DNA from 3 places in the Parashewanella sp. 2304DJ23-3 genome. Region 1 is predicted to be linked to each of the others. Evidence: predicted binding sites of a transcription regulator. Region 1 holds the regulator's gene; each other region holds the start of a gene.
The links. The regulator NrdR, encoded in region 1, represses ribonucleotide reductase genes. The targets are predictions, from matches to a motif close to AAACACNANATNTNGTGTTT.
Positions count from the first base shown of each region.

Region 2: the regulator NrdR is predicted to act here: its motif matches at 1,910-1,929, upstream of nrdA (class 1a ribonucleoside-diphosphate reductase subunit alpha).
Region 3: the regulator NrdR is predicted to act here: its motif matches at 1,210-1,229, upstream of nrdD (anaerobic ribonucleoside-triphosphate reductase).

Region 1 is NZ_JBWQOH010000002.1:234,047-237,300, forward strand. Features, by position in the region: gene ribD (bifunctional diaminohydroxyphosphoribosylaminopyrimidine deaminase/5-amino-6-(5-phosphoribosylamino)uracil reductase RibD) at 2-1,117, opposite strand; gene nrdR (transcriptional regulator NrdR) at 1,143-1,592, opposite strand; gene glyA (serine hydroxymethyltransferase) at 1,670-2,923, opposite strand; gene ettA (energy-dependent translational throttle protein EttA) at 3,154-3,254, shown strand, end outside.
Region 2 is NZ_JBWQOH010000003.1:206,345-209,598, forward strand. Features, by position in the region: gene ubiG (bifunctional 2-polyprenyl-6-hydroxyphenol methylase/3-demethylubiquinol 3-O-methyltransferase UbiG) at 324-1,034, shown strand; gene AC1EU2_RS08945 (HAD family hydrolase) at 1,031-1,696, shown strand; gene nrdA (class 1a ribonucleoside-diphosphate reductase subunit alpha) at 2,079-3,254, shown strand, end outside.
Region 3 is NZ_JBWQOH010000008.1:92,265-95,518, reverse strand. Features, by position in the region: gene AC1EU2_RS14465 (low molecular weight protein-tyrosine-phosphatase) at 1-133, shown strand, start outside; gene AC1EU2_RS14460 (hypothetical protein) at 140-1,057, opposite strand; gene nrdD (anaerobic ribonucleoside-triphosphate reductase) at 1,272-3,254, shown strand, end outside.

The sequences.
Region 1 (3,254 bases):
TTTACTCTCTTAGCTGAAAACGAAAGCGAGTATCAATACCTAACTTGCGTTCATCAATTAGGGTTAAATTGGGGATTTCTGTTATTGCACTATAATCTGGCAACTCCAGCATATTACGACCTCGACTACCCAAGATTTTCGGGGCCTGATATAGCATCAGTTCATCAGCCAAACCGAGTTCAATGAAGCTACCAGCAAGCGTTGAACCGGCTTCAATTAGGACTGAATTACAGTCGTTACCTAGATAGCCGAGTAATGCGTTTAAATCAATACGTGTATTTACCGTACTGAGTGTCAACGTCGTCACATAATTTGGTAATTTTTTCGTGAAAGCATCAGGATAAGGCTGAGCTGAAACCAAAAGTACTGGCGACTCAATTTGGAGCATTTTACTGTCGATAGGCATGCGACAATTCGAATCTAAAACGACTCTCAAAGGTTGTAGCACTTCATCAAGACGTTCTGCAATTGAGCCTAACTCCGACTTCCTAACATTTAGGCTGCAATCATCAGCCAATACAGTATTAATACCTGTAACAACAGCACAATGTTTAAGACGCAAACGCTGAACATCACGGCGAGCTTCAGCTCCAGTGATCCACTTTGAAACACCATTCGCTAACGCTGTCTTACCATCAAGGCTAGCAGCAACTTTAACAGTAACCCATGGTGTTCCAGTCGCCATTTTCTTTAAAAACCCAAGGTTTAGATTTGCTGCTTCTTGTTCATATAAACCGACATCTACTTGAATATTGGCTTGTTCAAGCATTGAGATGCCACGGCCAGATACTTGTGGGTTTGAGTCTAAACATGCAACAACAACACGGGAAACGTTATTATCGATGAGTGCTTGAGCGCAAGGAGGCGTTAAACCAAAGTGACTGCATGGTTCAAGGGTAACGTAAGCGGTAGCACCCTCAACTCGATAGTCTGCATCAATTAGAGCGTTAACTTCTGCATGAGGTTGCCCTGTTCTTTGATGAAACCCTTCACCAAGAACCTGCTCACCTTTTGTGAACACACAACCCACATTAGGATTTGGCCGGGTGGTATATTGGCCTTGGCGAGCAAGTTGAATTGCTCGGGTCATCATTTGTCTATCAAAGGTTGACCACATAAAATTTCCGTTAACTAAAAGAGAATTACTTTTCTAGCTTCGCAATAGCGTCACCAAACTCAGAAACATCTTCAAAAGCGCGATAAACCGAAGCAAAACGAATGTAAGCAACTTTATCTAATTCGATCAGTTGATCCATCATCAAATTGCCAATCATTTCAGAACCAATTTCACGTTCACCCGTTGCACGTAAAGTAGATTTGATCTTGGTAAGAGCCTGTTCAATTTGATCCATTGAAACCGGGCGTTTTTCTACTGCTTTTGATATGCCACGGCGTAATTTATCTTCGTCGAAGGGCTGTCTAGAACCATCACTTTTTATCACTCTCGGCATGACTAACTCTGCGCCTTCAAAAGTGGTAAAACGTTCATGGCACTGGAGGCATTCACGACGTCGGCGAACTTGATGACCGTCTGCAACCAGCCTCGAATCAATGACTTTTGTATCGGTCGTATTGCAAAATGGACAATGCATTAGCGTCTCCTGCTAAAAAAATGGCTGCAAATGCAGCCATTAAATTTTAACTTAGATTTAGCCTAAATCCCACTGAATTAAGCATAAACCGGGAAGCGTGAACAAAGTTCGAGCACTTGTGACTTAACAGTTTGAATCGTATCTTGGTTGTTTACGTCATCCAATACGTCACAAACCCACTGAGTCAATTGCTTTGCTTCAGCTTCTTTAAAGCCACGACGAGTAATCGCAGGCGTACCAATACGAATACCAGACGTTACAAATGGTGAACGTGGGTCATCAGGTACTGAGTTTTTATTAACGGTAATGTTTGCATGACCTAATGCAGCATCTGCTTCTTTACCTGTAATGCCCTTGTCGATAAGGTCAACCAGCATTAGGTGGTTTTCAGTACCACCAGAAACGATTTTGTAACCGCGTTCTTGGAATACTTCAACCATAGCTTTAGCATTTACTAACACTTGGGTTTGGTAAGCTTTAAACTCAGGAGATAGCGCTTCTTTAAATGCTACGGCTTTACCCGCAATAACGTGCATTAAAGGACCGCCTTGGCCACCTGGGAATACTGCAGAATTAAGCTTTTTATATAAAGCTTCATCATCAGCAGCTGAGATGATAATACCACCACGAGGGCCAGCTAACGTTTTGTGCGTAGTTGAAGTTACAACGTGTGCATGTGGAACAGGGTTTGGATAAACACCTGCTGCAATCAGACCAGCAACGTGCGCCATATCAACAAAGAAGTATGCGCCAATTTTATCTGCGATTTCACGCATTTTAGCCCAATCTACAACGCCTGAGAATGCAGAAAATCCACCGATGATCATTTTTGGTTTATGCTCTAATGCAAGCTGTTCAAGCTCAGCATAATCAATTTGACCAGACTCATCGATACCGTAAGGCACGATGTCATATAACTTGCCAGAGAAGTTTACTGGGGAACCATGAGTTAAGTGACCACCGTGTGCTAGGTTCATACCTAACACTTTGTCACCCGGTTGTAGCAATGCCATGTAAACCGCAGAGTTTGCCTGAGAACCAGAATGAGGCTGCACGTTAGCGTAAGTTGCACCAAATAGTTCTTTTAAACGGTCAATCGCTAAAGTTTCAACAACATCTACATACTCACAACCACCATAGTAGCGTTTAGCTGGATAACCTTCTGCGTATTTATTGGTAAGCATCGAACCTTGCGCTTCCATTACACGTGGGCTGGTGTAGTTTTCCGAAGCAATTAATTCAATGTGCTCTTCTTGACGAACACATTCTTTTTCCATTGCGCCAAATAGTTCTGGATCAAAATCAGCGATATTCATATCTTTTTTTAGCATTGCTTACTCCGGTAAACCGATATTTTTATCAATACATGTCTGTTCAGTGATGGGATCAATGAACAGTTTATTAGGGTTAAGGGCTTTGTATTTTTAGCTGGACGTATTCTACTTGGTTATAGGTTACAACCCAAGCATCTAAGCATAAAATTTTACAGGATAAATCTTTTTGTTCTTTCGCCCTTAAAGTACAATCTGCGTCAAGAACTTAACCACAAGATTGATTACTTATGGCTCAATTTGTATATAGCATGCTGAGAGTGGGCAAAGTTGTCCCTCCAAAAAAGCAAATCCTTAAAGACATTTCTTTAAGCTTTTTTCCTGGCGCCAA
Region 2 (3,254 bases), on a different contig from region 1:
TTGCTGACGACACTTGCTTCCGTGTCACTGTCGAGCCCAAAAATTAATTTATAATCGTACTTTGCTAATTAGCGTACTTATTAACAGTACAAGAGACTCATTCTAACACAGTTATTTAAAGCTGCTAGACCTGAAAGTATTACAAAAGACCAGATATTGACCGAATTACCTCCAAGCCTCATAAACTCTTGCTTTAACGTTATAAACTCTTTGAACGACTGCTTATATTTCGCACTATTAAGTCACGAGTTACTTTCAATAAATTCCATATATAGGTATATAATGTGTCTTTCTATTTAGCATCGCTTAAAACAGGCTTGAACATGCAAAACAATCAAAATGTAGATCAGGAAGAAATCGCCAAGTTCGAAAGTATGGCGGCAACATGGTGGGATCCAAACGGTGAGTTCAAGCCACTGCATTTATTAAACCCACTTCGTCTGAATTATATCGACGAAAAAGCTCAAGGTATTTTCGGTAAGCACGTGCTTGATGTCGGTTGTGGTGGCGGTATTCTTTCAGAATCAATGGCAAAAATTGGTGCAAAAGTTCAAGGTCTTGATATGGGTACTGAACCATTAGAGGTTGCCCGTCTCCACGCACTTGAAAGCCAAGTAGATATTGATTATTTACAAATCACCGCAGAAGAGCATCGTGAAAACCATCGTGAACATTATGATGTCATTACTTGCATGGAAATGCTTGAGCATGTTCCAGATCCACTCTCCGTTATTCAGGCGTGTTGCGATATGGTAAAGCCTGGTGGTTTCGTATTTTTCTCGACCATAAATCGTAATATAAAATCTTACATTCAAGCAATTGTTGGTGCTGAATACGTATTAAAAATGCTTCCTGTTGGCACTCATGATCATTCAAAGTTCATTAAACCTTCAGAGTTAATCAAATTAGCAGAACACACAGAGTTAAGCTGTTTTGATGCCCTAGGTGTTAAATACAACCCTATCACTGAAATCTTCAGCTATACCAATAGCCTAGACGTTAACTACATGATTGCTTGTCAAAAAGCCATATGAATACCAACACTAAAATAACCGGAGTATTGTTTGACTTAGACGGTACTCTCGTTGATACCGCACTTGATTTAGTTCATGCGTTAAACCTGAGCCTACAGGATCATGGCTTTTCTCATTGTGATGAGAGTAAGGTAAGGCTTGCAGCTTCTCATGGCAGTCTAGTCATGGTACAAACAGCTTTACCCGACCAAACTGAAGATGTTCATTCTGGTGTTCGTTTAAGCATGCTCAGTCATTATCAACAGGTTAATGGTGATAAGGGCAAACTATTCAAAAATTTGGATAAGTTTTTAGATTTTCTCTCATCTATTCATATCCCTTTTGGAATTGTAACGAACAAGCCCGCAAGATTTACCCGCCCGCTTACTAACAAGCTCAATTTGACTGATAAACTGAAATGTATTGTATCTGGTGACAGTACAAAAGTTCAGAAGCCTGAGCTTGCCCCTATGCTTTTAGCTGCACAACAACTTGAATGTAAACCCGAAAATATTTTATACCTCGGTGATGCTCAAAGAGACATTGATGCGGCGAATAATTCGGGTATGATCTCAGTGCTTGTTGAATGGGGATATATCGGCGAAAAAGACAACCCTGAAGGTTGGAATGCCGATCTTTCAATCAAAGATCCTCTTGATCTTTTACCATTGTTTAAAAACTAAAACTTTGTGTTTAACAAATATTTAACTTATTAAAAAATCAATTTTTTTAGCATAAATTATCAACGATAGTATTGCAGCGTTTTACAGGAAAAAGGTCTGGGGTTAGCCGTCACTAACTGTAAGAATTACACTCAAGTTATCCACAAGATAACCCCAACATATACTACTTGCAAAATGAGTCAAACCTCACTATCTTGTATCTAAAGAAAACATAAACACTATATCTTGTGTAGTAGACTTAATCGAGCACCTAGAGTTGTGGTTGTAAAAAACGCCAAATCCCGCATATTGCCTTGACTCGCCGATGGTATTGCAGCTTGAAAGATTTACATGGGCACCCAGCATTTTTGCTGATAGATATATGAACCAAGGCACATCTTAAATGAACAGCAATTTAACAGTAACTAAACGAAGTGGTGAGAGAGAAAGGATCGATCTCGATAAGATCCACCGCGTAATTACGTGGGCAGCCGAAGGGTTGAACAATGTATCAGTTTCTGAAGTAGAACTTCGTTCTCATCTCCAGTTTTTTGATGGTATTCCTACAGAAGCAATTCATGAAACTATCATCAAGGCAGCAGCAGATTTAATTTCTCCGCAAACGCCTGATTACCAATTTTTAGCTGCTCGTTTAGCAATTTTCCATTTGCGTAAAAAAGCATTTGGTCAATTTGAGCCACCAAAACTATATGACCAAATTACTCGCCTAGTAGACTTAGGTAAGTACGATAAACACATCTTAGAAGACTATACTCGTGAAGAGATAGATGAGATGGACAGCTATATCGACCATTGGCGTGATATGAACTTCTCTTATGCAGCAGTTAAGCAGTTAGAAGGTAAGTATTTAGTTCAAAACCGTGTATCAAACGAAATTTACGAGAGTGCTCAATTCCTATACATACTTGTAGCGGCTTGCCTATTCTCACGCTATCCAAAAGATACTCGTCTTGATTTCATCAAGCGTTTCTATGATGCGGCATCGCAATTTAAAATTTCATTACCTACACCAATCATGGCCGGTGTACGTACGCCTACTCGTCAATTCAGTTCATGTGTACTAATCGAATGTGATGATAGCCTAGACTCAATCAATGCGACTTCGTCTGCAATCGTAAAATACGTAAGTCAACGTGCTGGTATTGGCATTAATGCAGGTCGTATTCGTGCGCTTGGTAGTCCAATCCGTGGTGGTGAAGCATTCCATACAGGTTGTATTCCATTCTACAAGCATTTCCAAACTGCTGTTAAGTCTTGTTCTCAAGGTGGGGTTCGTGGTGGTGCAGCTACCCTATTCTACCCAATCTGGCACTTAGAAGTTGAATCATTGCTTGTTCTCAAGAACAACCGTGGTGTTGAAGACAACCGTATTCGTCACCTAGATTACGGTGTTCAAATCAACAAAACCATGTACTCTCGTCTGATTAAAAAGCAAAACATTTCATTGTTTAGCCCTTCTGACGTGCCTGGTCTATACGATGCGTTTTTTGAAGATCAAGATGAGTTTGAACGTCTTTATAATCAGTATGAAGCCGATACAAGCATTCGTCGTCAAACG
Region 3 (3,254 bases), on a different contig from region 1:
TTTATCTTATGCTGAGTCTCGAGAAGCAGAAGTGCCAGACCCTTATTATGGCGGTGATGAAGGATTTGAGCATGTGTTGGATTTATTGGAAGGAAGTGCGAGCAACTTTGTTAAACATTTTAAAAGCATATAATGGTAATTATGCTGGATAATTTACAAATGGAGTGGTTTGACAGACAACTCGATCACCTGTTTTAACTCTAGCTTCAGTAGTTTTTGCTATGCCTTCAAGTATTTGTACTGAGACAATAATATCTACTGACTTTGCCAAGCCTTCTGATTCATAGGCCATGACACTACTTAGCAGAGTTTTTTCCTGATTGAAGGCAATATCGGTATACATTTTGAAGGTAAGAGTTAACTCATTATCTTCGAGTAAAACAGAATAGCTTCTCTCAACTTGTGACAAAGCAAGAGGTTTGGGCGCACCTGATGGTAAGCCTTTGATAACTTCATAGACATCTGCATCGACTCCTTGTTTGGCAAGTGCCATTATAGCTTTTAAGTTATTCCCACAAGCAACTTTAAATTTTGTGAAATTTTCAAGAGTGACTTTTTCTCCGTTAAATGTATAGCTGTCGCTAAAACTATCTCTATACAAATCTTTCTCAAATTTATCTTTTGTATCTGTGGCAACTTTTATTTGGAGATTCAATTGAGCATCTAATTCAGTTAGAGAAGGTGATATGACAAATGACTTAAGGGAACAATGAGGAGCCATCATTACTATTTCTTCACAATTACCTTTGAGTGAAGAATAGCTGATGAATTGGGGTTGGCTTGCTGGTAATGCTAATTCTTTTAGTTGTAAGAATAATGATTCTTTTTTTCGATCTTCAGTTAAATAACTGCATAGTGCTAAATAAACCTCTTTTGCTTTTTCGATGTTTTCGAGTTGAAAATGGATAGATAAAAATTCCCATGTTAACTCGACTATTTCAGGATCAATACAATCGAGCTGTGATTTAAGTTTACTCGTATCGATGCTATCCACTGATGAATTGTTACTATCAGTTGAGTAAGCTGATGGTAGATAACTTTTCGGAATTTTGTTCAATGGGTTTTCTCCATACCTATTTAATTTAATTATAGATATAAAAAAGCAATCAAATTTAATAAAAGAAAAGATTTTTTTATCATGATCTTGATCATGATTATTGAAGTCACTGCCTGCCTAAATTCCTACAGATAGTATAATAAGATTAACTTAGCCACTATATGTTGTGGTTTGAACAATTCATTGTCACAAGTGTTGTTAATTGGAGAATGGCATGCCAGTAGTTATTAAGAGGGATGGTATCAAAACGGAATTTGATGCAAAACGGATTTTCTTAGCTGTCGAAGCAGCAGCTCTAGCTGCAGATGTGAATGATAGCGAATATGCGCAAACCGTTGCAAATGCGGTAACTCAAAAGGTTGCGCAGCAGCACGAAATCGAAATTCAACAGTTGCAAGATCTTGTAGAAAATGAATTGATGGCGGGAAATTACAAATCTGTTGCTCGTCATTATATTGAATATAGACATGACAGAGATGTTGCTCGAGAAACGAGTAGCAGCTTGAATATAGAAATCCGTGGACTCATAGAACAAAGTAATGCTGCTTTACTAAATGAAAACGCTAATAAAGATGCCAAAGTTATTCCAACACAGCGTGATTTGTTAGCAGGTATTGTGGCTAAACATTATGCTAAAACGCATATGCTGCCTAAATCTGTGGTGAAAGCGCACGAAGCAGGTGAGTTACATTATCATGATTTAGATTATGCACCGTTTTTTCCAATGTTTAACTGTATGTTGATTGATCTGGAAGGCATGATGACTCATGGTTTTAAAATGGGTAATGCAGAAATTGAAACGCCGAAGTCAATTTCAACCGCAACCGCTGTAACTGCTCAAATTATTGCTCAGGTAGCCAGTCATATATATGGTGGTACTACGATTAATCGAATCGATGAAGTACTAGCTCAGTTTGTAACTAAGAGTTATGAGAAGCACTTAGATATAGCAGGAGATTGGAGTATCGCTGATGTTGAAGCTTATGCAAAAGCACAAACAGAAAAAGAATGTCACGATGCATTTCAGTCGCTTGAATACGAAGTAAATACATTGCATACCGCTAATGGGCAAACGCCATTTGTCACCTTTGGTTTTGGCCTTGGTACCAGTTGGGAATCACGATTAATTCAGCAATCAATCATGAAGGTAAGGATTGCTGGTTTAGGTAAGAACCGAAAAACAGCGGTATTCCCTAAGTTAGTATTTGCGATTCGTGACGGTGTTAATCACAAGCCGACAGATATCAACTATGACATTAAGAAAATGGCATTGAAATGTGCTAGTCAGCGCATGTACCCAGATATTCTTAACTACGACAAAGTTGTTGAAGTTACAGGCTCTTTCAAGACGCCAATGGGGTGCCGTAGCTTCTTAAGTGCTTATGAGCAAGATGGTCAACTGCAACATGAGGGGCGAAATAATCTAGGTGTTGTGAGCTTAAATTTACCTCGGGTTGCCTTAGAATCTGGTAATAATGAAGCTGAGTTTTATCGTTTATTGGATGAGCGCTTAAATGTGGCCCGATTAGCATTAGATACTCGAATTGACCGATTAAAAGGTGTTAAAGCCAAAGTTGCTCCGATTTTATATATGGAAGGGGCATGTGGCGTTAGGCTTCATGCAGATGATGATATTACTGAGATCTTCAAAAACGGGCGAGCATCCATTTCACTAGGTTATATCGGTTTACATGAAGCCATCAATGCACTGTATGGCACTGATGAGCATATTTATGACAGTGAAATGTTACGTGAAAAAGCCATCGCCATTGTTGAATATTTAAAAACTGCTGTTGATCAATGGAAGCAAGAAACAGGTTATGGCTTTAGCTTATACAGTACGCCGAGTGAAAACCTTTGCAGTCGTTTTCATCATATTGATGTAAAAGAATTTGGTATTGTAAAAGGTGTGACCGATAAAGGGTATTACACCAACAGTTTTCATTTAGATGTTGAAAAGAAAGTAAACCCATACGATAAAATTGATTTTGAACAGCCTTACCCTCTCATCGCAAATGGTGGTTTTATTTGCTATGGCGAATACCCAAATATGCAGCATAACATTGAAGCGTTAGAGAATGTTTGGGATTACAGCTATAACCGAGTCCCTTATTATGGGACGAACACTCCCATCGACGAGTGCTATGAATGTGGCTTTTTAGGTGAATTTGAATGTACCAGTAAAGGCTTTACTTGC